One region of the Pseudomonas sp. M20 genome, then DNA from elsewhere that is predicted to be linked to it. Evidence: predicted binding sites of a transcription regulator. Region 1 holds the regulator's gene; each other region holds the start of a gene.
What was found. Region 1 encodes FliA, which starts transcription of late flagellar genes. Its sites were predicted from a motif close to CTAAAGTTTNNNNNNNNNNNGCCGNTAA; they were not measured.
Positions count from the first base shown of each region.

Region 1 (8,694 bases):
AGGTCGGCACGATGCTGAACGGCAACGCCTGTTTGCGCGAGCGGTTGATCATCGCCAGGGTGTTGACCATGCGTTCCAGGCCTTTGACGGCCAGGTGTTCGGTCTGCACCGGGATCACCAGTTGCTGGCTCGCCGCGAGGGCGTTGACCATCAGCACGCCGAGCAACGGCGGGCTGTCGATTACCGCGTAATCGAAGTCCTGCCACAGTTGCGCCAGACTCTTGGCGATTACAAGACCGAGGCCACTCTGCCCCGGCGACTGCCGCTCAAGGGTGGCCAGCGCGGTGCTCGACGGCAGCAGGGAAATGCGTTCGTCACTGGTCGACAACAGCAACTGCCCCGGCAGGCCTTGCGGCACGCTGCCCTTGTGTAGAAACAGGTCGTAGTTGCTGTGTTCCAGGCTGTCGGGGTCGTAGCCGAAATAGCTGGTCATCGAGCCGTGCGGGTCGAGATCGACCACAACCACGCGCTTGCCCGCCTCGGCCAGCAATCCGGCTAAAGCGATGGAAGATGTGGTTTTACCGACACCACCCTTTTGATTGGCGACTGCCCAGACTCTCATTCAGTTCGTTCCTCCCGGCCGATATGCTCGACCGAGACATAGCTCAGCGTGTTAATGCGGGTGACGGAGAATTGACGGCACTCTCGCGTCCCGGCGTCTTGACCGGGGTCGGTGCAGTTTGTGTGCCAGCCCGCTTCAATGCAGCGTCCGGTTGCGCATTGGCGGTTCCGGTGCCCGTGAGGCTGCGACGTACATCGAGATTGCGCGAGACCACCAGCACCACCCGGCGGTTTTTTCCCCGGCCTTCAGCGGTAGCGTTGTTGGCCACCGGTTGAAACTCGCCGTAACCCACCGATGCCAATCGGCCAGGGTTCACGCCCTGCATGGCCAGCATGCGCACGATGCTCGCCGAACGCGCCGAGGACAGCTCCCAGTTGGTCGGGTACTGCGCGGTGCGGATCGGTTGATCGTCGGTGAAGCCTTCAACGTGGATCGGGTTGTCGAACGGTTTCAGAATCGCTGCAACCTTGTCGATGATGTTGAACGCAATGTCACTCGGCATGGCATCGCCGCTGCCGAACAACAGGCTGGAGTTGAGTTCGATCTCGACCCACAGCTCGTTGCCGCGCACAGTCATCTGGTTGGAGCTGATCAAGTCGCCGAAGGCCGCGCTGATGTCATCGGCGATGCTTTTCAGCGGATCGCTGGCGCCGGCGATACCGGCATCGATCTGCTCGGCGTCCTTGACCAGTGGCTTGGCCGGAGTCACGGTTTTCGGTCGTTCGTCGCCGATCTGGATCGGTTTGAGCGCGCGGTCGGAGTCTTTGAAGACGCCGACCAGCGCTTCGGAAATTTCCTTGTACTTGCCTTCGTTGATCGACGAAATCGAGTACATGACCACGAAGAACGCGAACAGCAACGTGATGAAGTCAGCGTAGGAAACCAGCCAGCGTTCGTGGTTTACATGCTCTTCCTGGTGGCGACGACGTGCCATGAGGTTATTCCCTTAATCCATGAAGCCTTGCAGCTTCAACTCAATGGAGCGAGGGTTTTCACCTTCGGCGATCGACAGGATCCCTTCCAACAACATTTCGCGATAACGCGACTGCCGCAACGCAATTGACTTCAGCTTGGCAGCGATCGGCAGCAACACCAGGTTGGCACTGGCTACACCGTAGATGGTCGCGACGAACGCCACGGCGATGCCGCTGCCCAGTTGCGTCGGATCCGCGAGGTTGCCCATCACATGGATCAGGCCCATCACCGCACCGATGATGCCGATGGTTGGCGCGTAGCCGCCCATGCTTTCAAAGACTTTTGCCGCCTCAATGTCACGCGCTTCCTGTGTGTAGAAATCCACCTCGAGGATGCTGCGGATCGCTTCCGGCTCGGCACCGTCGACCAGCAGTTGCAGGCCTTTGCGCGAGTAATTGTCGGGTTCGGCATCGGCCACGCCTTCCAGACCCAGCAGGCCTTCCTTGCGTGCGGTGAGGCTCCAGTTGACGACGCGATCAATGCCACCGGCCAGATCGACCCGTGGCGGAAACAGAATCCAGGCAAGGATCTGCATGGCGCGTTTGAACGCGCTCATCGGCGATTGCAGCAGTGCGGCACCGATGGTGCCGCCCAGTACGATCAATGCCGCCGGGCCGTTGGCCAGCGCACCGAGGTGACCACCCTCAAGGTAGTTACCACCGATGATGGCGACGAACGCCATGATGATCCCGATAAGGCTTAAAACATCCATCAGAGACACGCCTCGACAATGTGTTTGCCGATGTCGTCGAGGCTGTACACCGCGTCGGCAAGGTCGGCTTTGACGATGGCCATCGGCATACCGTAGATCACGCAGCTTGCCTCATCTTGTGCCCACACCGCGCTACCGCCCTGCTTGAGCAGACGCGCGCCCTCACGGCCGTCGGCGCCCATGCCGGTCAACACCACCGCCAGAACTTTGTCGCCGTAGGATTTCGCTGCAGAACCGAAAGTGATGTCAACGCAAGGCTTGTAGTTCAGACGCTCGTCGCCCGGGAGGATTTTCACCGCGCCACGGCCGTCGATCATCATTTGCTTGCCACCCGGCGCCAGCAACGCCAGGCCCGGACGCAGGATGTCGCCATCCTCGGCTTCCTTGACGCTGATGCGGCAGAGCTTGTCGAGACGCTCGGCAAACGCCTTGGTGAACGCTGCCGGCATGTGCTGGATCAGCACGATCGGCGCCGGAAAATTCGCCGGCAACTGAGTCAGCACACGTTGCAGGGCCACCGGGCCGCCAGTCGAGGTACCGATGGCAACCAGTTTGTAGGCTTTGCGTTTCGGCGCTGGCGACGAAGCGCTGGCGGCCGGAGCACGGCTTGGAGCAGGAGCAGGTGCATGCACAGGCGCGTGTGCCGGACGTGCCGGTGCGCTGGTGCTGTGGCTGCTGAAGCTGGATGGCGCCGGTGCAGGCGTTGGCGCTGCGGCTGGAGCCGGTGCGCTATAAGCACTGAAACGACGGTTACTGCGCGAGATGCTATGGACCTTCTCGCACAACAGTTGCTTGACCTTCTCCGGGTTACGCGAGATGTCTTCGAAATTCTTCGGCAGGAAATCCACCGCGCCAGCGTCCAGCGCATCCAGAGTGACCCGGGCGCCTTCGTGCGTCAGCGAGGAGAACATCAACACCGGGGTCGGGCAGCGCTGCATGATGTGCCGCACTGCCGTGATGCCGTCCATCATTGGCATCTCGTAGTCCATGGTGATCACGTCCGGCTTGAGTGCCAGGGCCTGATCGATCGCCTCTTTACCGTTGGTGGCGGTGCCGACCACCTGAATGCTCGGATCCGCTGAAAGAATTTCCGAGACGCGGCGGCGGAAAAAACCCGAATCGTCCACCACCAGGACTTTGACTGCCATAAACACTCCATTAGGTGCAGCGGGACGTTGTCGCCCCGCCGCCCCGGATTCAAATACGCCGTGCGGCGTAACGCTTGAGCATGCTTGGAACATCGAGAATCAGCGCGATGCGGCCGTCACCGGTAATGGTGGCGCCGGACATGCCCGGAGTGCCCTGCAGCATTTTGCCCAATGGCTTGATGACCACTTCTTCCTGACCGACCAGTTGATCGACGACGAAGCCGATCCGCTGAGTGCCCACCGAAAGGATCACCACGTGGCCTTCACGCTGCTCTTCGTGAGCGGCGGAGCTGACCAGCCAGCGCTTGAGGTAGAACAATGGCAGCGCCTTGTCCCGCACGATCACCACTTCCTGACCGTCGACGACGTTGGTGGTCGACAGGTCGAGGTGGAAGATCTCGTTGACGTTGACCAACGGGAACGCAAATGCCTGATTGCCGAGCATGACCATCAGGGTTGGCATGATCGCGAGGGTCAGCGGCACCTTGATGACGATCTTCGAGCCCTGGCCCTTGGTCGAGTAGATGTTGATCGAACCGTTGAGCTGGGAAATCTTGGTCTTCACCACGTCCATGCCGACACCACGACCGGAGACGTCGGAGATCTCGGTCTTGGTCGAGAAACCCGGGGCGAAAATCAGGTTGTAGCACTCGGTATCGCTGAGGCGATCGGCCGCGTCCTTGTCCATCACACCGCGTTTTACCGCGATGGCGCGCAGGACGTTCGGGTCCATGCCTTTGCCGTCATCGGAAATCGACAGCAGGATATGGTCGCCTTCCTGTTCGGCCGCGAGCACCACGCGACCGCCACGAGCCTTGCCCGACGCTTCGCGTTCTTCCGGCGACTCGATGCCGTGGTCGACGGCGTTGCGCACCAAGTGGACCAGCGGGTCGGCCAGGGCCTCGACAAGGTTTTTGTCGAGGTCGGTTTCTTCACCCACCAGTTCCAGGTTGATCTCTTTCTTGAGCTGACGCGCGAGGTCACGAACCAGACGCGGGAAGCGCCCGAAGACCTTTTTGATCGGCTGCATCCGCGTTTTCATGACGGCGGTCTGCAAGTCAGCCGTGACCACGTCGAGGTTCGACACGGCCTTTTGCATGGCTTCATCGCCGCTGTTCAGGCCCAGACGCACCAGACGGTTACGCACCAGCACCAGTTCGCCGACCATGTTCATGATTTCGTCGAGACGGGCGGTGTCGACACGCACGGTGGTTTCGGCTTCGCTCGCCGGTTTTTCCGGTGGCGGTGTCGCCGGCGCACGGGCCGGAGCCGGTGCAGCAGCGGCAGCCGGTTTTGGCGCCTCGGCTTTTGGCTCAGGCTTGGCGGCAGGCTTGGGCGCTGCCACAGCGGCCGGGGCCTTGGCAGCCGGTGTGGCGACGGTCGAAGCACTGCCAGCAGCGGCGGTGCCGACTTCGGAGAACTTGCCTTTGCCGTGCAGTTCGTCGAGCAGCGATTCGAACTCGTGATCGCTGATCAGATCGCTGCCGGCAGCGGCGGCCGCTGGAGCAGCAGGCGCAGGTGCCGAAGCAATCGCCGACTCCAGCGCATCCACGGCAAAGTTGCCCTTGCCATGCAACTGATCGAGCAAGGCTTCGAATTCGTCGTCGGTGATGTCAGAGCTGTCGCCCTTGACCGGAGCAGCAGGGGCTGCCGCCGCTGGCGCAACCGCGTCCACCGCAAACTGGCCCTTGCCGTGCAGTTGATCGAGCAACGACTCGAACTCGGCATCGGTGATTTCATCGCTCGCGGCTTCAGCGGCCGTTTGCGCAGGGGCAGCAGCGGCCGGGGCTTCGGCTTCAGCCTTGACGGCGTTCAGCGAATCCAGCAGCTGTTCAAATTCGTTATCGGTGATGTCGCCCGACGAGTCGCCTTCGACGACCAGTTCTTCGATCATCTCGGCCACTGGCGAAGCCGGGGCTGCGTCCGCCGATTGCGGTTCGGCCAGACGCGCCAGGGCGGCCAGCAGCTCCGGCGTGGCGGCGGTGATCGGAGCACGCTCACGAACTTCAGTGAACATGCTGTTCACCGCGTCCAGTGCTTCGAGGACAACGTCCATCAGTTCTGCATCAACGCGACGCTCACCCTTACGCAGGATGTCGAACACGTTTTCGGCGATGTGACAGCACTCCACCAGCTCATTGAGCTGAAGGAAGCCGGCGCCCCCTTTTACAGTGTGGAAACCGCGAAAAATTGCGTTGAGCAGATCTGCGTCATCCGGGCGGCTTTCCAGCTCGACCAGTTGTTCGGACAGTTGCTCAAGAATCTCGCCGGCCTCAACCAGGAAATCCTGAAGGATCTCTTCATCGGCGCCGAAGCTCATTAATGGGGTGCTCCTACAGGTCTAAAAACCCAAAAAACCTAAAATTCCAAAACTCTAGAACCCGAGGCTGGATAACAAATCGTCCACATCGTCCTGACCGGACACAACGTCTTCTCGTTTATCGGCATGAATCTGCGGACCTTCACCCTGCGAGAGATGTTTTTGTGGATCTTTTTCTGCAAGCATCGCGGCGCGGTCATGTTCGATGCCCGCAAAGCGGTCCACCTGACTGGCCATGAGCACGAGTTTGAGCAAATTGCTTTCGACTTCGGTGACCAGTTGGGTCACACGCTTGATCACCTGACCGGTCAGGTCCTGGTAATCCTGGGCCAGCAGGATGTCGTTGAGATTGCTCGACACCGCACGGTTGTCCGTGCTGCTGCGTGACAGAAAACCGTCGACCCGGCGCGCCAGTTCACGGAACTCTTCAGCCCCGACCTCGCGACGCATGAAGCGACCCCAATCGGCGCTCAAGGTCTGCGCTTCGTCAGCCAGACCATTGACCACCGGCGTGGCGCTCTCCACCAGATCCATGGTGCGGTTGGCCGCGGCTTCCGTCAGCTTGACCACATAACCCAGGCGTTCGGTGGCGTCGGTGATTTGCGACACTTCCTCGGCCTGCGGCATGTTCGGGTCGATCTGGAAGTTGACGATCGCACTGTGCAATTCACGTGTGAGCTTGCCGACTTCCTGGTACAGGCCACGGTCACGGGTCTGATTGAGCTCATGGATCAGTTGCACAGCGTCGCCGAACCTGCCTTTTTCAAGGCTTTCGACCAGTTCGACCGCGTGTTTTTTCAGGGTCGACTCGAAATCGCCCTGTGAAGATTCGTTATGCTCCATAGCTCCCCCGCGCGTTCATCAGCCGATGCGTTCGAAAATCTTCTCGATTTTGTCTTTCAACGCCTGAGCCGTGAAAGGTTTGACTACGTAGCCGTTTACACCGGCCTGAGCGGCTTCGATGATCTGCTCGCGCTTGGCTTCTGCAGTCACCATCAGCACTGGCAGGTGCTTGAGTTTTTCATCGGCACGCACGTGGCGCAGCAGGTCGATACCGGTCATGCCCGGCATGTTCCAGTCCGTTACCAGAAAGTCGATGCTGCCGCTGTTGAGCACTGGAATGGCAGTCACGCCATCGTCAGCCTCGACGGTGTTGGTGAACCCAAGATCACGCAGCAGGTTCTTGATGATCCGCCGCATCGTTGAGAAGTCATCAACGATGAGGATTTTCATGTCTTTGTTCAATTCGACCTCCAAGCAGTCTTAAACGCGCCCAGCACCTGGACGCGCCACTTCAATCAATCGGCGCAGCACTTGAAGACTGTCTGGAGCACAACAGAGCAAGACCGGTGCCGTTCATCACCGCACCAGCCTCGTTCGCAGTGTCCCCACACTGCCTTCAGCGCGCTCGCCACTCCCCCAAACGCCCCCGCAAACGGGCCGCGCACTGGCTGTGTAACTGGCTGACCCGCGATTCACTGACGCCAAGGACTTCACCGATCTCCTTGAGGTTCAGCTCTTCGTCGTAGTACAGCGCCAACACCAGTCGCTCACGCTCCGGCAAATTGGCAATCGCGTCCGCCAACGCTGCCTGGAAACGTTCATCTTCCAGATCGCGTGACGGCTCAAGATGAGCACTCGCGCCATCCTCGTGCAGCCCTTCGTGTTCGCCGTCCTGCAACAGATCGTCGAAACTGAACAGGCGACTGCCCAAGGTGTCATTCAAAATCCCGTAGTAATCGTCGAGACTCAATTGGAGTTCGGCTGCAACCTCGTGATCTTTAGCGTCACGGCCGGTTTTAGCTTCAATTGAGCGAATTGCGTCGCTGACCATACGGGTATTGCGGTGAACCGAGCGTGGTGCCCAGTCCCCTTTGCGCACTTCGTCGAGCATCGCGCCGCGGATTCGAATGCCCGCGTACGTTTCGAAACTGGCGCCTTTGCTGGCGTCATATTTGGTCGAGACTTCGAGCAGGCCGATCATCCCGGCCTGGATCAGGTCTTCGACCTGCACACTCGCCGGCAACCGTGCCAGCAAGTGGTAGGCAATGCGTTTGACCAGCGGCGCGTAACGCTCGATCAGCTCGTACTGAGCGTCGCGTGCCGACTTCTTGTAGTAGTTCATACCGCTTGCTGTCATAGCACGGGCCCTGCCGTTTGCTGCACGAGGCGCTCGACGAAAAACTCGAGATGGCCACGCGGGTTGGCGGGCAGCGGCCAGGTGTCGACCTTCTGTGCAATGGCCTTGAATGCCAGCGCGCACTTGGAGCGCGGGAAGGCTTCGTAAACGGCACGCTGCTTCTGCACCGCTTTACGCACGCTTTCGTCGTAAGGCACGGCGCCGACGTATTGTAGGGCCACGTCAAGGAACCGATCCGTGACCTTGGTCAACTTGGCGAACAGGTTGCGCCCTTCCTGCGGGCTCTGCGCCATATTGGCCAGCACGCGGAAGCGGTTCATGCCGTAATCGCGGTTAAGCAGTTTGATCAGTGCGTAGGCGTCAGTGATCGAGGTTGGCTCGTCGCAGACCACCAGCAACACTTCTTGCGCGGCGCGTACGAAACTGACTACCGAGTCACCAATACCCGCAGCGGTGTCGATCACCAGTACGTCGAGATTGTCGCCGATGTCGCTGAACGCCTGAATCAGGCCGGCATGTTGCGCCGGGCTCAGGTGGACCATGCTCTGCGTGCCGGACGCGGCCGGGACGATGCGGATGCCACCGGGGCCTTGCAACAGCACGTCGCGCAATTCGCAACGGCCTTCGATCACGTCGGCCAGTGTGCGTTTAGGGGTCAGACCCAACAAAACGTCGACGTTCGCCAGTCCCAGATCGGCGTCCAGCAGCATGACCCGACGGCCAAGCTCTGCCAGCGCCAGAGACAAGTTCACTGACACGTTAGTCTTGCCGACGCCACCTTTGCCGCCGGTCACCGCGATCACCTGTACGGGATGCATGCTGCCCATGTTATTTCTT
Region 1 is NZ_CP173611.1:3,898,526-3,907,219, forward strand. Features, by position in the region: gene ACI514_RS17265 (ParA family protein) at 1-562, opposite strand, end outside; gene motD (flagellar motor protein MotD) at 606-1,496, opposite strand; gene ACI514_RS17275 (flagellar motor protein) at 1,509-2,249, opposite strand; gene ACI514_RS17280 (chemotaxis response regulator protein-glutamate methylesterase) at 2,249-3,397, opposite strand; gene ACI514_RS17285 (chemotaxis protein CheA) at 3,447-5,717, opposite strand; gene ACI514_RS17290 (protein phosphatase CheZ) at 5,772-6,560, opposite strand; gene ACI514_RS17295 (chemotaxis response regulator CheY) at 6,579-6,950, opposite strand; gene fliA (RNA polymerase sigma factor FliA) at 7,117-7,857, opposite strand; gene fleN (flagellar synthesis regulator FleN) at 7,854-8,684, opposite strand.

Region 2 (3,036 bases), on a different replicon from region 1:
CAGGAAGAAGAACGTAAGGAAAAGCTCAGGGAGCTGCTTGCTGAATGGCGCAAGCATGACAACCTGACAAAAGCGCAGGTTGCTGAACGCATGGGGGTTACACCTCCGGTTATTTCTCGCCTGGAAAACAACATCACCAAAGCCAGCATCGACACACTGACCCGCTACGCTCACGCCTGCGGCATCAAGAAACCTGTCATTGCCCTGTACTGAATAGCCAGCCCTCCGGGGCTGGCCTTTTTGTTTCGGTCAGTCCCAAAATTTTGTTAAAGCAAGTTTAAAATGTCACCTGTTTCTCCAAAGTTGAAATGTCACTTCTAAGCCAATCTATTTATACATAATCTTTACATCTTTCCCCGGTGACAAAGTGCTAATTGGTCTGTAATGTTCAATGTGTGGCAGGCAAGCCGCCGGTGACTTAGGGAAGGTGCGAACAAGTTCCTGATATGAGATCATCATATTCATCCGGAGCGCATCCCAGAGGGACATCATGAGCCATCAACTCACCTTCGCCGATAGTGAATTCAGCACTAAGCGCCGTCAGACCCGAAAAGAGATTTTCCTCTCCCGCATGGAGCAGATTCTGCCATGGCAGAATATGACCGCTGTCATCGAGCCGTTTTATCCCAAGGCGGGCAATGGCCGACGGCCCTATCCGCTGGAGACCATGCTGCGTATTCACTGCATGCAGCATTGGTACAACCTGAGCGACGGTGCCATGGAAGATGCCCTGTACGAAATCGCCTCCATGCGCCTGTTTGCCCGATTATCCCTGGATAGCGCCCTGCCGGATCGCACCACCATCATGAATTTCCGCCACCTGCTCGAGCAGCATCAACTGGCCCGTCAATTGTTCAAGACCATCAATCGCTGGCTGGCCGAAGCAGGCGTCATGATGACCCAAGGCACTTTGGTGGATGCCACCATCATTGAGGCACCCAGCTCTACCAAGAACAAAGAGCAGCAACGCAATCCGGAGATGCATCAGACCAAGAAAGGCAATCAGTGGCACTTTGGCATGAAGGCCCACATTGGTGTCGATGCCAAGAGTGGCACTGTTGCAAATAGTCGGTGGTGATAAACTTATCATCCCCTTTTGCTGATGGAGCTGCACATGAACCCATTCAAAGGCCGGCATTTTCAGCGTGACATCATTCTGTGGGCCGTACGCTGGTACTGCAAATACGGCATCAGTTACCGTGAGCTGCAGGAGATGCTGGCTGAACGCGGAGTGAATGTCGATCACTCCACGATTTACCGCTGGGTTCAGCGTTATGCGCCTGAAATGGAAAAACGGCTGCGCTGGTACTGGCGTAACCCTTCCGATCTTTGCCCGTGGCACATGGATGAAACCTACGTGAAGGTCAATGGCCGCTGGGCGTATCTGTACCGGGCCGTCGACAGCCGGGGCCGCACTGTCGATTTTTATCTCTCCTCCCGTCGTAACAGCAAAGCTGCATACCGGTTTCTGGGTAAAATCCTCAACAACGTGAAGAAGTGGCAGATCCCGCGATTCATCAACACGGATAAAGCGCCCGCCTATGGTCGCGCGCTCGCTCTGCTCAAACGCGAAGGCCGGTGCCCGTCTGACGTTGAACACCGACAGATTAAGTACCGGAACAACGTGATTGAATGCGATCATGGCAAACTGAAACGGATAATCGGCGCCACGCTGGGATTTAAATCCATGAAGACGGCTTACGCCACCATCAAAGGTATTGAGGTGATGCGTGCACTACGCAAAGGCCAGGCCTCAGCATTTTATTATGGTGATCCCCTGGGCGAAATGCGCCTGGTAAGCAGAGTTTTTGAAATGTAAGGCCTTTGAATAAGACAAAAGGCTGCCTCATCGCTAACTTTGCAACAGTGCCACTTTTTGTGGTGTTTAAATAAAACATTGGGCACCAAAACATATCCAAAAGATGCAAATTTCGTTACCATGAAAACACAAAGGTGTCAGAGAAAGAATCTCGGTCCACCTATAGTTCAAGTCCGACAGGCTGCTAACCGCAGCGATTTGCCGACCTTGCGCGCCTGCATATGCCTGCGCGCCCCTACCAGTTACGAGACGGAATACGATGTCCAGCATCACTCCAGCCCAGCATCTTGCACCTGCCCCGGCGCCGATGGAATATCTCGCCTTTAACCTCGGCAGCGAAGAATACGGTGTCGACATCCAGAAAGTGCAAGAATTGCGCGGATACGATGCCGTCACGCGCATCGCCAACGCACCGGACTACATCAAGGGCGTCGTCAACCTGCGCGGCGTCATCGTGCCGATCATCGATATGCGCATCAAATTCAATCTCGGTACGCCGACTTACGATCAGTTCACGGTCGTCATCATCCTCAATATTGGCGGTCGAGGGCACTGTTGCAAAGTTAGCGATGAGGCAGCCTTTTGTCTTATTCAAAGGCCTTACATTTCAAAAACTCTGCTTACCAGGCGCATTTCGCCCAGGGGATCACCATAATAAAATGCTGAGGCCTGGCCTTTGCGTAGTGCACGCATCACCTCAATACCTTTGATGGTGGCGTAAGCCGTCTTCATGGATTTAAATCCCAGCGTGGCGCCGATTATCCGTTTCAGTTTGCCATGATCGCATTCAATCACGTTGTTCCGGTACTTAATCTGTCGGTGTTCAACGTCAGACGGGCACCGGCCTTCGCGTTTGAGCAGAGCAAGCGCGCGACCATAGGCGGGCGCTTTATCCGTGTTGATGAATCGCGGGATCTGCCACTTCTTCACGTTGTTGAGGATTTTACCCAGAAACCGGTATGCAGCTTTGCTGTTACGACGGGAGGAGAGATAAAAATCGACAGTGCGGCCCCGGCTGTCGACGGCCCGGTACAGATACGCCCAGCGGCCATTGACCTTCACGTAGGTTTCATCCATGTGCCACGGGCAAAGATCGGAAGGGTTACGCCAGTACCAGCGCAGCCGTTTTTCCATTTCAGGCGCATAACGCTGAACCCAGCGGTAAATCGTGGAGTGATCGACATTCACTCCGCGTTCAGCCAGCATCTCCTGCAGCT
Region 2 is NZ_CP173612.1:9,092-12,127, forward strand. Features, by position in the region: gene ACI514_RS30160 (helix-turn-helix transcriptional regulator) at 1-213, shown strand, start outside; partial or broken gene ACI514_RS30165 (IS5-like element ISKpn26 family transposase) at 491-1,054, shown strand; gene ACI514_RS30170 (IS6-like element IS26 family transposase) at 1,115-1,819, shown strand; gene ACI514_RS30175 (chemotaxis protein CheW) at 2,079-2,474, shown strand; gene ACI514_RS30180 (IS6-like element IS26 family transposase) at 2,420-3,036, opposite strand, start outside.
Region 2: ACI514_RS30175 (chemotaxis protein CheW) is a predicted target of FliA. The motif match lies at 1,980-2,007, and genes of this name have one in related genera.

Region 3 (8,694 bases), 1.2 Mb from region 1:
GTCCGGCGCCCAGCGCGCGGCCAGTTCCTTGAGCGTGGAAACGTCGAGGTTGCGGTAGTGGAAGTAGCTTTCCAGCGACTTCATATGCGTATAAAGGAAGCGGCGATCCTGGCAGATGCTGTTGCCACAGATCGGCGATTTGCCCTTCGGCACCCATTTTTCCAGGAAGGCGATGGTTTCGGCTTCTGCCTCGGCCATGCTGATGCGGCTGTCGCGCACGCGCTGGGTCAGGCCGGAGTTGCCGTGGGTACGAGTGTTCCACTCGTCCATGCGGGCCAGCACTTCGTCACTGTGGTGGATGGCGATCACCGGCCCTTCGGCCAACGTGTTCAGATCGCTATCGGTGACGATAGTGGCCATCTCGATGATGACGTCGTTTTCCGGATCCAGACCGGTCATTTCCAGGTCGATCCAGATCAGGTTCTGCGGGTTTGGCATATTTCGGCTCCTAGGCAATGCTGCGCAGTTTAGCCTAGGCCGGTGGCCGGGCGTGCTAAACTCGCGGCCGTTTTACCTAATCGCTGCATTCTTCAGACGGAACACCCATGGCCAAACGCCAACTCAATCGTCGTCAAAACTGGCGCATCGAAAAGATTCAGGGCGAACGCGCCGCACGCGCCGCCAAACGCGAGTCCTCGGCGGTCGAAGCCCTTGAGGGCGGCGATCTGGGCCCGGAGCAAACAGGTCTGGTGATCGCCCACTTCGGTGTGCAGGTCGAGGTCGAAGCTGTTGACGGCGATCAGGCCGGCCAGGTCTTCCGCTGCCACTTGCGCGCCAACCTGCCCGCACTGGTGACCGGTGATACCGTCGTCTGGCGTGCCGGCAATCAGGGCATTGGTGTGATCGTCGCGCAACTGCCGCGCACCACCGAACTGTGCCGCCCGGACAGCCGTGGTCAGCTCAAACCGGTAGCCGCCAACGTCGACATGATCGTCATCGTCTTCGCGCCGCTGCCCGAGCCTCACGCCAACCTGATCGACCGTTATCTGGTTGCTGCCGAACACGCCGGCATCCGTCCATTGCTGCTGCTGAACAAGTTCGACCTGATCGACGAGCAGAACGCCCCGGCGCTCAATGCGCTGCTGGCGGTGTATCGCACGCTGGGTTATCCGGTGCTGGAAGTCTCGGCGCACCACGGCAACGGCATGGAACAACTGCAACAGCAACTCGACGGGCGCATCAGCGTGTTCGTCGGCCAGTCCGGTGTCGGCAAGTCGTCATTGGTCAACAGCTTGCTGCCTGAGGTTGAAACCCGTGTCGGGCCGCTGTCCGAACTGTCCGGCCAGGGCACGCACACGACAACCACCGCACGGCTGTTTCACTTCCCTGGCGGCGGTGAACTGATCGATTCCCCGGGTATCCGTGAGTTCGGCCTCGGCCACGTCAGCCGCGCCGATGTCGAAGCAGGCTTCATCGAGTTCGATGATCTGCTCGGCACCTGCCGCTTCCGCGATTGCAAACATGACCGCGAACCGGGTTGTGCGCTGCTCAAGGCACTCGAAGACGGACGCATCCAGCAGCAGCGGATGAACAGCTACCGCTCGATCATCGCCAGCCTGCCGGAAAACGGCTATTAAGTAGCCGGACACAAAAAAGCCGCGATCATCTCGCGGCTTTTTTTTGCCTCAAACGCTGGCGGGCGGTTTTGGCACGACCATTTTCGGCTCAGGTTTCTGAAACGCATACAGATGCTGACGCACAATCCCGCCCGGCAACTCCTTGCCGAACACGCCGTAACGTACCGGCCATTCTTTGGGCGGCAACTTGAAGGTGCCGAACAGCATGTCCACCAGCGGCGTGTGGATGGCGTAGTTCTTGTAGATGTAATCCTTGTGCCGAGCATGGTGCCAATGGTGATAGCGCGGCAGCACGATCAGGTAATTCAGCCAGCCGCCGTTGATCCGCACGTTGGCGTGGGCGAGTACTGCCTGAACACCGACCAGAATCACATAGGCATTCAATGCTTGCGGCGCGAAGCCCAGCAGCATCAACGGCACCAGCACACCGGTTCGGGTCAGCAGGATTTCGATGAAGTGCACACGCGAACCGGCGAGCCAGTCCATGTGCGTACTGGAGTGATGCACCGCGTGGATACGCCACAGCCATGGCACCACATGGTAGAGCCGGTGCAGCCAATATTGACCTAGATCGGCAACCAGGATCGCCAGCAGAAACTGCACAACTAGCGGCAGGCTTTGCACGCTGGTCTGCAAGCTTGGCGACATCGCCCAACCGGCGATGTAACTCGAGGAGGCGGTGATGAAGATCAGGATGAATTGCACCAGCATGTGGCTGACGAAAAAGTAGGTCAGGTCGGTGCGCCAGTGCGGGCGCAGGATGTTTTGCTCGGGATCCTTGGAATAAAGCTTCTCCAGAGGAATGAACACGATCGCCGACACCAGCAGCGCCAGCACAAACCAGTCCAGGCCCAGCGAGTACGGGGTCTGTCCGATCGAACTGACCTGAACATTGGTGCCACCGAGGAATACCGCCAGGCCCGATGCGACCAGACCGGTGATTCCTAGGCGTTTACGCTTGTTAAGGAGGATATTCAGGGTGCCGAGGCTGAATGACAGCACCAGACCAAGCAACAGCGTGGTGCGCGCAAACTGCTCGTCATAGACCTTGCGCAGTTCGGCCGTGGTCAGCCATTCCGGGAAGAGAAAACAAAACACCGCCAACAGGCTCAACAGCCCGAGGGTGGCTGATATATAGCCACTGACCCGCCCCTCGCCAAATTTGAAGGGTGCGTTGCCATGCCGTTGAAAATAGGCTTTGAGTCTTTCCATTTACTGATCTTCCGTGATTGCGAAAACTGCGACTGGTCATTGCGACGCAGGCAGATACAAAAAAGCCACGGTAACCGTGGCTTTTTGTCGGTCACTGTTTCGGCGTGGGGGCCGGCACAGTGGCTGGAGGGGCAGCAGGCGCGGGCGCCGCACTCCCCGGCTCAGGCGGTTTCGGCGCAGCGTCGTCGAACAGGTTCAAGCGTTCGCGCAGCTCGTGTGCAGGCACCGGTTGCTGATCCGCCGGCAGTGCATTCGGGTCAACCGGTGTTGCCGGAGCGGCGCCGTTCTGACCTTGATCTGCAGGTTTCGCTGGATCGGCACCTTGCGCACCTTCGATGGCCGCCTGGGCTTTCTTGGTCAGTACGACAATATCGATGCGGCGGTTGACCGGGTTGAACGGGTTTTCCTTGTCGAACAGCGCCGACGAGGCATAACCGACGACCCGCGCCACTTGCGCATCCGGATAGCTGCCGGCGATCAAGGCACGACGAGCGGCGTTGGCACGGTTGGCCGACAATTCCCAGTTACCGAAATCACCGGTGCCGGTGTACGGCTTGGCGTCGGTGTGGCCGCTGATGCTGATCTTGTTCGGCACCGCTTTGATGGTGTCGGCCATGGCCAGCAGGATGTCTTCGAAGTACGGCTTCAGGCGAGCAGAACCGGAGTCGAACATCGGCCGGTTCTCGGCGTCCATGATCTGGATGCGCAAGCCGTTCGGCGTGATCTCGAAGAGGATCTGGTCCTTGAACTTCTGCAGTTGCGGGTTCTCGTCGACCTTGTTCTGCAGTTCTTGCAGGAGCAGCTCCAGACGTTCCTTCTCGACCTGCTCGGCCATGCCTTCAACCTGTTCGGTGTCGACCGTGACCTTGTCGGGTTGCGGCTGCGATTTCACTTCCGGGTTAAGGGTGTTTTCCGGCGCCAGGGTCGGCGTGCCGCCCAGATCGATGATGTACGGCGTACCGCTTTCGGAGAAGCCGACCGGGTCTTTGAAGTAACCGGCGATGGCGATCTTCTGCTCCGGCGTTGCCGTGGACAACAGCCACAACACCAGGAAGAACGCCATCATCGCCGTGGCGAAGTCGGCGAAAGCGATTTTCCACGCCCCGCCGTGATGCCCGCCGGCTATGCGCTTGACGCGCTTGATGATAATCGGCTGATTATTTTCCATTTCTTAGCGACCGCGAACGGCTTGTTCCAGCTCGGCAAAGCTTGGACGGTGGGCCGGGTACAGCACCTTGCGACCGAACTCGACCGCCAGCGACGGCGGCATGCCGGAAGCAGAAGCCACCAGCGAGGCCTTGATGGCTTCGTAGACGTTCAGCTCTTCCTTGGCATCGTGGGCCAGCGAGTGCGCCAGCGGGCCGAAAAAACCGTACGCCGCGAGAATACCGAAGAAGGTACCGACCAGTGCCGCACCGACGTGCAGACCGATCGACTTCTGATCGCCCTCACCCAGCGAGGCCATGGTCACCACGATACCGAGTACCGCCGCGACGATACCGAAACCGGGCATGGCATCGGCGATGCCGTTCACCGCATGAGATGGATGCTCAAGGTCTTCTTTGAGGCTGTACAGTTCCATGTCGAACAAGCCTTCCAGCTCGTGCGGCGCCATGTTGCCGGACGACATGATGCGCAGGTAATCGCAGATGAACGCGGTCATGCGTTCGTCTTTGAGCACTGCCGGGTACTTGGCGAAGATCGGGCTCGCGGCGGCATCTTCGATGTCGCCTTCGATGGCCATCATGCCTTCGCGGCGGCTCTTGTTGAGGATCTCGTAGATCAGCCCGAGCACTTCCAGATAGAACGTGTGGCTGAAGCGTGAACTGAACATGCTCAGGGATTTCTTGAGCACGTGCATCGTCATGTAGCCGGGGTTGGCCTGCAGGAATGCACCGAGTGCAGCACCACCGATGATCATCACCTCGAAAGGCTGGATCAGGGCGGCAATCTTGCCGTGGGAGAGCACGTATCCGCCGAGCACGCTCGCGAATACGACGATGATGCCGATAATTTTAGCCATAGGTAGAAAGTACTTATTTAAGTCGGGTTCAAGGTCATATTCGGAAGTTAAAAAATCTCTTCTTCTACTTATCGGCAAAACTGCGCCAGACTATAGCCAGTTCAGGCGAAAAGCCAATTTAGCCCATGCCGGGCGCGTCTACAGTCAGTGAAGATCCCGTCCAGACATGGCTAATGAAACGAACGTCCCACACGCAAAACCGACCACCATTGACGGCTGGGTAAAGTTGCTCGACAGCGTCCGGCTGCCCGTACCGCAAGACGCTCACGACAAGGTCTGCCGAGCGATCCGTGACAATCGCAGTTCGTTGCGCGACATCGCCGACCTGATGCAGGACAGCCCGGCGCTGGCCTTGAGCATCATCCGTGAGGCGAATCGTCACACCCACGGGACCATGGCCACCCCAGCGGAAAACCTTGAGGTGGCGATCAATCGCCTTGGCCTCGCCCGCACCGAAGAATTGCTGGCGCGCCTGCCCGCCGAACCGCTGATGCAAATCCCCAAGGCGCTGCGCCAATTGCAGATGATCAGCCAGCACGCGACGCAACAGGCCAACGGTTTTTTCGCCAGTCGCCTGGCGCGGCTGTGGCAGGACATTCACTGGGGCAGCCTGCTGTTTCTGTCGCCGCTGTGGCCGATGGCGCTGACGTATCCGCAATTGCTCGAAGAGTGGGAACTGCGGGTTATTCACAAGGGCGAATCGGCCCGCGTAGTCGAAAAACAATTGTTTGGTGTACGCCTGCTGAAAATCGCAGAAGCGTTGGTGCAGGCCTGGCACCTGCCGATCTGGGTGCAGCAGGGTTATAAACTGCTGCTCAGTGAACAACGCGAGCTGGTGAAGGTGCTGCGCATTGCCCGCGACAGCGAACATCCGCTGCGCCAGCAAAATCGCCTTGACGATGACCCGACGTTGCGCCGCTGGCTCAACCAGCCAGCCAACACCGTGCTGCTTGCCAATGGTCTGGCGCTGTCGGCGCAACAAGCCTGGGACAGTCCGCACAGCGAACGCTGGCAGTACCTGACCAGCCTTTATCTGCAAATCTCGATGGACGAGGTGCAGCAGCAACTGCACCAGCAGGCTGCCAACAGTGCACGCCAGCATGCAATGCCCGATCTGTGGCACCCGGCGGTTTCGCTACTGTGGCCATGGGGCACGCACCGTTTGCCGGCAGGCATGTTGCCGGCTGCTGCGCCGAGCGCTGAAGACCTTGGCCAATGGCGCCGCCAATGCGCCGAACTGCTCGCCGAACCGAGCCGCTTCACCAATGCGATGAGCCTGACCGTCGCCGCTCGCGATGCGCTGGTCGCCAGCGGCATGCGCCGGGTGATGATCCTGATGGCCGATCGCACGCAGTCGAATCTGCGCGTGAATCAAACCGCCGGGCTACCGAAAGAAGCAGCGGCGCTGAATTTTGTCGTCAGCCAGAGCAGCGTGCTGCAACGGCTGCTGGCGCAACAGGCACAGGTGCGGATTACCCCGGACAACAACGCGCAGTTCTCCGCGCTGCTGCCGCCGGGCCTGCGCACACTGTTTCGCGGCGAGCATCTGTTCCTGCGCTCACTGGTGAATAACGGCCGGGTAATCATGATTGTGGTCGCCGATCAGGGCGGCGGGCCGTTTGCCGACATCACCGTGCAAGCTTTTGGCAAAACCGCGCAGTGCATCGAAAAAGCCCTGCACAGCTTTAGCAGCCGTGGCCGATGAGGCTGCGCTACAATTCCCCCCTTTGTGCCCTGGAGACCTCACATGTCTGACTTCTCTGGCTTGCCGCTCGTCATCGAGCCGAGCGACCTGCTCCCGCGCCTCGATTCCCCTGAACTGATTCTGGTGGATCTGACCAGCGCTGCCCGTTACACCGAAGGTCATCTGCCCGGCGCACGCTTTGTCGATCCGAAACGCACCCAGCTCGGTCAACCGCCGGCGCCGGGCCTGCTGCCGGCGAAAGCTGATCTGGAGGCGTTGTTCGGTGAACTGGGCCATCGCAAAGACGCGGTCTACGTGGTCTATGACGACGAAGGCGGCGGCTGGGCCGGGCGCTTCATCTGGCTGCTCGACGTCATCGGTCACGACAAGTACCACTATATAGACGGTGGTCTGCCGGCGTGGCTGGCGGATGGTATGCCGATGTCGATCCAGGTTCCGCCGATTGTCGGTGGGCCGCTGGCATTGACCCTGGACGAAGCACCGACTGCCACGCGCGAATACCTGCAAAGCCGTCTCGGCGCTGCCGATCTGGCGATCTGGGATGCGCGCGGGCCGCTGGAGTATTCCGGCGAGAAAGTGCTGGCCGCCAAGGCCGGGCACATTCCCGGCGCGGTCAATTTCGAATGGACTGCCGGCATGGACAAGGCGCGTCAGCTGCGCATCCGTACGGACATGCCGCAGATTCTCGAAGACCTCGGGATCACCAAGGACAAAGAAATCATTACCCACTGCCAGACCCACCACCGGTCGGGCTTCACTTATCTGGTGGCCAAGTCCCTCGGTTATCCGCGGGTCAAGGGCTACGCCGGTTCCTGGGGCGAATGGGGCAACCACCCTGACACGCCAGTCGAGATTTAAGGTTTTTTAAGGACAACCAATGAAAGAGCGTCTGTTTATCCTCAGCCAGTACCTGCTGCCTCATCACCTGCTGTCCCGCCTGGCTGGCTGCATTGCCGAGTGCCGCGTGCGCTGGTTCAAGAATGCCTTTACCCAATGGTTCGCCAAGCGTTATCAGGTGGACATGTCGCAAGCGCTGGTCGAAGACCTGACCGCTTACGAGCACTTCAACGCCTTCTTCACCCGCGCCCTGAAAGACGGCGCGCGTCCACTGGACGAAACTCCGGGTGCGATCCTCAGCCCGGCCGACGGTGCGGTCAGCCAGCTCGGCCCGATCGAGCACGGTCGCGTGTTCCAGGCCAAGGGCCACAGCTTCAGCGTGCTGGAACTGCTCGGCGGAGATGCGGCCAACGCAGCGCCGTTCATGGGCGGCGACTTCGCCACCATCTACCTGTCGCCGAAAGACTACCACCGCGTGCACATGCCGCTGGCCGGCACCCTGCGCGAAATGGTCTACATCCCGGGCCGGATCTTCTCGGTGAATCAGACCACCGCTGAAAACGTACCGGAACTGTTCGCTCGCAACGAGCGCGTGGCGTGCATCTTCGACACCGAGCGCGGCCCGATGGCTGTAGTGCTGGTCGGCGCGATGATCGTCGCTTCGATCGAAACCGTATGGGCCGGTCTGGTCACGCCGCCGAAGCGTGAACTGAAAACCTTCCGCTACGACGAAGCCGCCCGTGCCCCGATCCATCTGGAAAAAGGTGCCGAACTGGGCCGCTTCAAACTGGGTTCGACCGCGATCGTGCTGTTCGGGCCGGATCAGGTCAAATGGGCTGAAGAACTGGTCGCCGGTTCGCCAGTGCAGATGGGCCAAGGCCTGGCGCTGCCAAACGCCTGATCCCTGAACTGACGGTCGCCCCCTTGTAGGAGCTGCCGAAGGCTGCGATCCTTTGATCCTGGTTTCTAAAATCAACATCAAAAGATCGCAGCCTCGGCAGCTCCTACAGGTTCAAGGCCGGTTCGTCCATTTGCTGCTATGGTTTTTGGCATGAGCCAGACCATCTCCGCCCCACCGCTGAGCGCCCCGATCCCGACGCAAACGCGCCTGTCGTTTTGCGAAGCCACCCCGCGCGACCTCAAGCGCTGGATCGCCGGCCTGCCCAAAGCCAACATCGGCGAAACCGCCCGCCTGCTGTATCAAGGCCTGGGCGAACTCAACCAGTTGCTCACGCCCAGCGACAACCGCCTCAACCTGCTGGAGCTGCTGCGCCCCGAGGTTTATTTCGTCTGCCAGCATCTGGAGCGGCACTTCCTGCATCAGGCGATCATGCTCGACG
Region 3 is NZ_CP173611.1:5,131,060-5,139,753, forward strand. Features, by position in the region: gene orn (oligoribonuclease) at 1-438, opposite strand, end outside; gene rsgA (small ribosomal subunit biogenesis GTPase RsgA) at 546-1,577, shown strand; gene ACI514_RS22750 (sterol desaturase family protein) at 1,626-2,789, opposite strand; gene motB (flagellar motor protein MotB) at 2,881-3,957, opposite strand; gene motA (flagellar motor stator protein MotA) at 3,961-4,812, opposite strand; gene ACI514_RS22765 (HDOD domain-containing protein) at 4,979-6,517, shown strand; gene rhdA (thiosulfate sulfurtransferase) at 6,560-7,375, shown strand; gene asd (archaetidylserine decarboxylase) at 7,395-8,255, shown strand; gene ACI514_RS22780 (molecular chaperone) at 8,406-8,694, shown strand, end outside.
Region 3: motA (flagellar motor stator protein MotA) is a predicted target of FliA. The motif match lies at 4,881-4,908, and genes of this name have one in related genera.

Region 4 (8,694 bases), 1.6 Mb from region 1:
AAGGTCTGACCGGCAACTGCAACGCGATCGATCCACGCTTTCAGTTGGGTCGGCACAGTGAAGTTGTACATCGGTGCGGCGATGACGACGGCGTCGGCAGCGATGAATTCGGCCAAAGTTGAAGCGCTCAGTTCGGCTTCGTGCTGTTGTGCGGCATTGCGCAGTTCAGCGGTGGTACCGGCGGCGACCAGCGTGGTCGACGAGAAGTGGCTGATGGCATCGGCGGCCAGGTCACGGTAGGTCACCACGGCGCTTGGATCGGCGGCCTGCCAGGCTTTGACGACTTCGCCGCTCAACTGACGGGAGGCCGAGTTGTCGCCCAGAATGCTCGAATCGATATGCAGCAGTTTCATGTGGAATCTCCTGGAATGAATCGCCGGTGGCGACGGAATGGAGACAATCCTACGCAAGAAACCAATGGATGATTAGCCGCCTGAAATGCGATAGTTTGTCCCACTGATAGAACAGTTGGATTTCCCTATGCAAGACCTCAACGATCTCTACTACTTCGCCAAAGTTGTCGAGGCCGGCGGTTTTGCCGCGGCCGGGCGTTTGTTGGGCATTCCCAAGTCACGGCTGTCGCGGCGTATTGCCGAACTGGAAGAGCGCCTTGGCGCGCGTTTGCTGCAACGCACCACCCGGCAACTCAATCTCACCGCGGTTGGCGAACGTTATCTGCGTCACTGTCAGGCAATGTTGCTGGAAGCGGAAATGGCCGATGAAGCGGTCGCCAGCATGTCCAGTGAGCCGCGTGGACGTTTGCGGGTGTCATGCCCGACCGGTTTGGCGCATGAGATGCTGCCGTGGGTGATCAGCGAATTTCTCGGTAAATTCCCGCAGGTGCAACTGGAAGTCGTCCTGCTCAATCGCAGGGTCGATCTGGTCGGCGAAGGTTTTGACGTCGCGCTGCGTGTGCGTGAACACGGAGATGAGGATCCGTTGCTGGTCACCCGGCGCTTGCGTCAGGCGCAAATGGTCGTGGTGGCCAGTCCGGCGTTTTTGCAGGGCCACACGGTCAACCACCCGCAAGACCTGAAGAACCTGCCGGTGCTGGGTGCGCTGGAGGCCGATCGCATGGTGCATGTGCGCTTGCTTGATCAACAGGGTGAAAGCTTTGAGTTGAACATGGAGGCGCGCCTGGGCATCGATGACTTTATTGTGCGCAAGGCCTGCGTTCTGGCCGGCCAGGGTTTTACCCTGTTGCCGATGATGTTTTGCGAGGCGGAGCTGGAGAACGGCACGCTGGTGCAGATGCTGCCGGAGTGGTCACTGCCCGGCGGCTGGCTGCAAGCGGTGTATCCGCATCGACGCGGGGTCATGCCGGCGGTGCGCGCGTGGATTGATCATCTGGTCGAGTCGTTCAATGCCTGTGGGGAGCGGTTGTTATGAGCAAGGGAAAAATGAGTGAAACCGACGTCGCGGCGTTCTGCCTGGAACTGCCGGGCGCTCGGGAAGATTACAAGTGGGGTGGTGTGCGGGTGTTTTCGATTGCCGGCAACAAGATGTTTGCCTTGCAGGGGCTCCGTGGGGATTCGTTGGCATTCAAGGTCGACAAGGATCTGTTTCTCGGCCATTGCGACCGCCCCGGCATTCACCCGGCGCCATATCTGGCGCGGGCGCAGTGGATCATCATGCACCCGCCCTACCCGCTGGGTGCCGAGGAATTGCGCGGGTTGTTGCAGCGTTCGCATCAGTTGGTGGTGGGCAAGTTGCCAAAGAAAACCCAGGTGGGATTATTGCTCTAACCCCAATCCCTGTAGGAGTGAGCCTGCTCGCGATAGCGGAGTGTCAGTCAAAGAAATTCCAACTGACACTCCGCTATCGCGAGCAGGCTCACTCCTACATAGGGAATTGCGGTGTATTCAGAACAGTGTCAGCAGATTCGAGCCGAGAAACAGCTGGTCGATCCAGAACACTTGGTGCAACACGACAATCACCCAGAACAGGATCTGAAACGAGACCTTGCGCGTCTTGTGCCGGAACACCTGCTGGGCAATCAACGCGCCCGGCCAGCCGCCGGCCAGTTCCACGGCATGCAGGATGTTCTCCGGGGTGCGCCAGGCATCGGTGCGCGCCTTGCGCTTGTCGGCCCAATACATGAAGAACGCCAGCACGCTGACAACCCCATAGGCTGCCAACGGCACCAGCGAAATCCCGCGCAGCCACATCGATACAGAGCCGAACAGCGGCAGCGCGCAGACGATCAGCAGAACCAGCAGTTTCAGCTTCAGATGCTGGATATTGTTGCCGCCCGAAGGTCGACCATCCGGCCGGCGTGCGCGGGAATCACTCATGGTTTGGCCGCTGCCCAATCGATCCAGCCAAACTGCCACGTCGCCAGAATCACCAGGCCAAACACGATCCGATACCAGGCGAACGCCGCATAGCTGTGGCTGGCGATGAACTTGAGCAAACCGCGCACGGCGATCATGGCGAAGATGAACGCCGTGACAAAACCGATGGCAAACACTGGGAAGTCCGCCGGCACAAACAGGTCGCGGTATTTGTAGCCCGAGTAAACCGCCGCACCCACCATGGTCGGCATCGCGAGGAAGAACGAGAACTCGGTGGCGGTCTTGCGCGACAGACCGAACAGCAACCCGCCAATAATCGTCGAGCCGGACCGCGAGGTGCCGGGGATCATCGCCAGACACTGGGCGAAGCCGACCTTCAAGGCATCTTTCCAGGTGATCTCGTCGACCGTTTCGGCGTGCACTTCATGCTGACGCTTTTCCGCCCACAACATGATGATGCCGCCCACCACCAGTGCTGTCGCAACGGTGATCGGGTTGAACAGGTATTCGTGGATCAGGTCGGCAAAGATCACACCCAACACCACCGCGGGCAGAAACGCGATCAGCAGGTTGGCGGTAAAACGCCGTGCGCTCGGCTGCGTCGGCAAACCGATGACCACATCAAGAATCTTGCGTCGAAACTCCCAGACCACCGCGAGGATCGCGCCGAGCTGGATGATGATATTGAACGCCATGGCCCGTTCGCCGCCGAAATCGAGCAAGTCGGCAACGATGATCTGGTGTCCGGTACTGGAAATGGGCAAAAACTCCGTCAGCCCTTCTACAACTCCTAGTATCAGTGCCTGCAAGGCCGTCCAAAGATCCATCAATCCCCCAAAGAGCGATGCGCGTCGGCATGCCCCGATAGTATTTTTCTAGCGTTCACTGCGATCAGCGTAGCTGGTTATGGCTGTACCGATTCCGCGCGCACAGGATCCACACGAAACGGTCAAAATTCCGTGAAATATCAATTTGGATTCAGGTTTTCACGCGCGGGGCCGAAATCCTAACAGACAAGCCTTAATAGCGCTGCCGCGTTATACGACTTGGGTCGCGTATGCCCGCTCACGAAATCGTGGTTGGATGCTGGCGGTCGTTTATTACAAGAAAAAGAATCCGGAGTGACAGCGTTATGAACAGCTTGCGCAGTGTGTCGATCAGCCGACGCTTGTGGCTCATCTTGATTGTGGCGGTGGTCATGTTGCTGACCTTGGGCGTGTTGATGCTCAAGCAGATCCACGACGATCTCTATCATGCCAAAGCCCAGAAAACCCAACACGTGGTGCAGACCGCCAGCGGCCTGCTGACCTATTACCACGACCTTGAAACCGCCGGCACGCTGACAAAAGATGCCGCGCAGAAACAGGCCCTCACCGCCATTCGTGGTCTGCGCTACGACCAGAGCGATTACTTCTGGATCAACGATCTCACGCCCGTGATGGTCATGCACCCGACCAACCCCAAACTGGAAGGCCAGAACCTCTCGGCGATCCGCGATCCGGACGGCTTTGCGGTGTTCAACGAAATGGTTGCCATCGCCAAGGCCAAAGGCGCCGGCATGGTCGATTACCGTTGGCCGAAACCGGGCGCCAGCGAGCCGGTGGCCAAGACCTCCTACGTCAAACTGTTCGAGCCTTGGGGCTGGGTGCTCGGCTCCGGGGTTTACGTCGACGACGTCCAGGCCGAATTCCAGGGCCAAATGATCAAGGCTTCGGTCATCGGCTTGGCGATTGCGCTGATCATGGCACTGCTGGTGATCCTGATCGCGCGCAGCATCGTCCGCCCGTTGCAGGAAACCGTGAACGCCATGGCCAACATTGCCAGCGGTGAAAGCGACCTGACCCGCAGCCTCGATACCCACGGCAAGGATGAAGTCACCGAGCTTGCGCATCACTTCAACGCCTTTACCGCCAAACTGCGCCGGGTGATCGGCGATTTGCAGGTGTCGGCCAGCGCTTTGGGCCAGTCGTCCAGTGAACTGGGCAACGATGCGTCGCAGGCCCAGCAACGCAGCCAGCAGCAATCGCAACAGATGGAACTGGTGGCCACGGCGATCAACGAAGTGACCTACGGCGTGCAAGATGTGGCGAAGAACGCCGAGCACGCCGCCGCCGAAATGCGTGACGCCGAAGCGCAAGCGCAACAGGGCCAGATCAACATCGATGGCAGCTTGCAGCAGATCGACAAGCTGTCCGGGACCATTGATCAAGCGGTCGAAGTGATTCGCACCCTGGCTGCCGAAAGCACGCAGATCGGCAGCGTACTGGAAGTGATCCGCTCGATTGCCGAGCAGACCAACCTGCTCGCGCTCAACGCCGCGATCGAAGCGGCGCGGGCCGGTGAGCAAGGTCGCGGGTTTGCCGTGGTGGCCGATGAAGTACGCCTGCTGGCGCAGCGGACGCAGAAGTCGACAGCGGAAATCCAGTCGATGATCGAGCGCCTGCAGAACCATTCCGAAGCCGCCGTAAAGGTGATCGGCGACAGTAGCAAGGCGTCGCAATTGACCATCGAGCAAGCCGGGCTGGCCGGCGCCAGTCTGAACGCCATTGGCCAGGCATTGCGCAATCTCAACGGCCTGAATGCCTCGATTGCCAGCGCTACGTTGCAACAGGCCCACGTAGTCGAGGACATCAATCAGAACGTGACGCAGGCTGCTGGCCTCTCGCACAGCACGGCGATCGCGGCCGAGCAGTCGAGTGCGGCCAGCCTGAAACTTGGCCAGTTGAGCGAACAACTCAACGCCCTGCTGCGCCAGTTCCGCGTCTAGACCCCCCCCCTGTAGGAGTGAGCCTGCTCGCGATAGCGGTGTGTAGCCACTATAAATTTCGCTGACACACCGCTATCGCGAGCAGGCTCACTCCTACACGTTTTTGGGTACAATCCGCCCCCTTCTTTTTATTTCCCCAAGGAACCCCCATGTCCGGGCTTGAACTGTTTGCCGCCGCCCTCGGTGTGATCGCCGTCTGGCTGACGGTCAAACAGAATCCGTGGTGCTGGCCGATCGGGCTGGTCATGGTGTTGCTCTACAGCTGGATCTTCTTTGAAGTGAAGTTGTACTCGGACATGTTGCTGCAAGTGATTTACGCCGCGCTGCAAGTCTATGGCTGGTGGCAATGGACCCGCGCCGGGACGATGCATGACGGCCGCGAGGTCACTCGCCTCGATCATCGGTCACTTTTGCTCGGCCTCAGCGTTGGCGCTGTCGGCAGTGTCTTGCTCGGCGCGGCCATGGCCCATTGGACCGACGCCGCGCAACCGTGGCTGGATGCGGCGCTGACCGGTTTCAGCCTGGTCGCGCAATTGTGGATGGCGCAGAAACGCCTGCAATGCTGGGCGTTGTGGTTCGTGCTCGATGTGATTTTTGTCGGCCTGTTCATCTATAAAGGGCTGTACCTCACCGCTGCGCTGTACGCTCTGTTCACCCTGCTGGCAATTCAAGGCTTTCGCGAATGGCGCGCCGATCCGGCGTTGCGCACATGAAGGTCGTGGTCCTGACTGGGCCCGAATCCACCGGCAAGAGCTGGCTGGCGGCGGGCCTGCAACAACGCTTTGGCGGTGTGCGCGTGGATGAGTACGTGCGCCGCTTTATCGAACTCAATCCCCGTGACACCTGCCTGGCTGACATCCCCGAAATCGCTCGCGGTCAGCTGCATTGGGAAGACCAGGCACGGGCGCAACAGCCGCCGCTGCTGATTCTCGACACCCATTTGCTGAGCAATATGCTGTGGAGTCAGACGCTGTTCGGCGACTGCCCGGACTGGCTGGAATCGGAATTGTTGGGGCGGCATTACGACCTGCACCTTTTACTCTCGCCAGAACAGATCGACTGGACCGATGACGGTCAGCGCTGCCAACCGGATCTGGACGAGCGTCTGGCGTTTTACCAGTCCACGCAAAACTGGCTGGAAACCCACCATCAGCGCTTTCTGATCATTCAGGGCAATTGGGCCGAACGCCAACGACAGGCTTTTGCCGCCGTCGAGCAACTGCTGGCGGAGTGACCCGGCCAACGGGTCAGTTTCCCCAAAGATTCCCCCTGTTTTGGGGGCAAAGTGTCCAATCCTGAAACACTCCGTGAGGTGCAAAGTGCCCGTCTCAGCACTGTTCACTGTTTTGTCATCGCCGTTGTTTCACGGTTGAAACACATCGTCGCAAACCCTCGTTCCAGAGCTTTGTTCAGCCAATAGACAGGTCGGCGCGCGCACGCGTGTATCAATCCTGAAACAGTGTGCGTATCAGCTGCGCGGCTGATTTTTGCAAGCATCTGAAACCAAACAACATTTAAAAAGCGGCACAGCTTTCGCTCTCTTCTTCACAACGCTGACTCGGGCCAGCCCACTGAAGAAGGAATTGCAGCCGTGGGGAATATCCAAAAAGGTTTGACCTGCCTTCTGCTGATCGGATCAGCAGCCAGCACATTGCTCAGTTTCAATGTCCACGCAGAAGGCAATGGCGTCATCGTCCTCAACCGCGATGTCCAGCCGATCCCGATTGGTCGCAATGGCGGCAAAGACCCCTACCCGACCACCGTCAATGCCAATCCGTCCGCACGCATCAACTCCACCATGAACAGCACCGAATTGAGCGACGGCGACTTCGCCGGTGTCGCCAGCGGCAGCGCGTTCCGCACCGTCAACAATGTCCAGGCCGGCAGCAATCTGCCAGGCCTCAATACCGTCACCAATCCCAATGGCATGCCCGGCATGAGCGCAGGACACGGCGGCGGTTCCGGTGGCGCGATTTCCGGCACGATCAACCGCGCCATGAGTTCCGGCCTTGCCCCCCTGACCCGCATGGCCGGAGGCCAATGAAATGAATCGTTCACTCCTTCTGCTTGCCCTGCTCGGTTGCACCACTGCCATGGCTGCTGATCCTGGTTCAGTGAACAAGGCCAACATTCAAGATTCCGGGGTTCAGTACCGCGGCAATTTCAACGTCAACCAGGCCGCTGGCGATCAAATGCAGCAGACCAACGTCAAGGCTGTGGCGATCGGCACCGAGTCCCACGCCACTACCAGCGTTATGCAGAAAATCGATACACCTGCCTCGCGCTCGATGGACGCCAGCGCAACCATCGGCGGCACCTCTTTCAGCAATGGCAACGGGATCCTGGGCGTGAACCAGGGTGCCGGGGCCAACAACCAGATGGCCAACGTCACGCGCGTCAGCATCAGTGCTGCCCCGCAGAGCGTTGACGACAGTGCCCTTTCACAACAGAACGTGGCGCTTTTACCGAGCTCAGGAGCAACTGGTACCTCACCCGGCAGTCGCCAGGTCACGACAAGTGATCAGGCCTTCACCGGCAGCCGCGGGGTAATTCAGGTGAACCAGAGTGCCGGGGTGGGGAACCGTATGGCTAACACCCTGAGCATCCGGGTCGCTGACTGACCCAAACAACAAAAGCAGTGCAATTAGAAAGTACCAACACTTAACCAACTAATAAGCACGATGGAGAAACACCATGAAACCTACAATGGCTCTCAAACCACTGGTTTTCGCACTTGCAGCAGTGATGGCAATCGCAGCACAGGCAGGCGGTCGTGATGACAACAACGGTCATGGTAACGGGCATGGCAATGGACACGGCAACGGTCACGGCCAGCCACAAGGTCCAAATCTTGAACAACTGCTGCAGATCACCGCAGGCGCCGGCGCCGCTGTACTCGACGCGCAAAACAGTGACGGCAACGTGGTGAAAAACCAGGGCACCCTCAACAACGCCAACGCCAGCGACTCGCTTAATGGCTCCAATGGCAACATGGGCGCCAACGTTGCAGCCGGCGACGGCAACCAACAAGACAACGCCGCCGCCCTGGCTACTGCCGACGAAAGCTTCATCTTCGGCACCGCTGTTGCTGCCTCGAGTGCAACTCAAGTCAACAACAACAACTACGTGAAAAACTCGTCCACCTTCAATAACGCCACTCTCAACAATGCAGGCAACAATGGTTCCGGCAACATCGGCATCAACGTCTCTGCCGGCAACTTCAACCAGCAGAAAAACAACCTGGCGATCGCCGTATCCGGTGGCCGTGTAGCCACTGCCGCCGCAGCCGCCAATCAGTCCTCCACCGGCCTGGTTGTAGACAACAAAGGCGTGCAGACCTACAAAACCGACACCCTCACCGGCACCTACGCGGCCGCTGGCGTGTTCAAAGCCAAAGGCACTGCAACCATCGAAGATGATGACCACCACGGCGGTTATGGCAATCGTGGCGGCGGCCACGGTGGCAACGATGACCAGAAAGCCAAATTCGAAGCCGTCGGTACCTTTGGCCTCGCTGGCGTAACCACTCAGCAAGTGATGACCAAAGACGGCTGGAAAGCCCCTGTGGTCAACAATGCCAACATGACCAACTCGATGAACAACTTCTCCGGCAACGGCGGAGCCAACGTCTCG
Region 4 is NZ_CP173611.1:2,277,496-2,286,189, reverse strand. Features, by position in the region: gene ACI514_RS10240 (FMN-dependent NADH-azoreductase) at 1-353, opposite strand, end outside; gene ACI514_RS10235 (LysR substrate-binding domain-containing protein) at 481-1,389, shown strand; gene ACI514_RS10230 (MmcQ/YjbR family DNA-binding protein) at 1,386-1,745, shown strand; gene ACI514_RS10225 (DUF1294 domain-containing protein) at 1,863-2,294, opposite strand; gene ACI514_RS10220 (undecaprenyl-diphosphate phosphatase) at 2,291-3,121, opposite strand; gene ACI514_RS10215 (methyl-accepting chemotaxis protein) at 3,427-5,061, shown strand; gene pnuC (nicotinamide riboside transporter PnuC) at 5,211-5,774, shown strand; gene ACI514_RS10205 (AAA family ATPase) at 5,771-6,295, shown strand; gene ACI514_RS10200 (hypothetical protein) at 6,653-7,105, shown strand; gene ACI514_RS10195 (adhesin) at 7,107-7,682, shown strand; gene ACI514_RS10190 (heme utilization protein) at 7,756-8,694, shown strand, end outside.
Region 4: ACI514_RS10215 (methyl-accepting chemotaxis protein) is a predicted target of FliA. The motif match lies at 3,272-3,299, and genes of this name have one in related genera.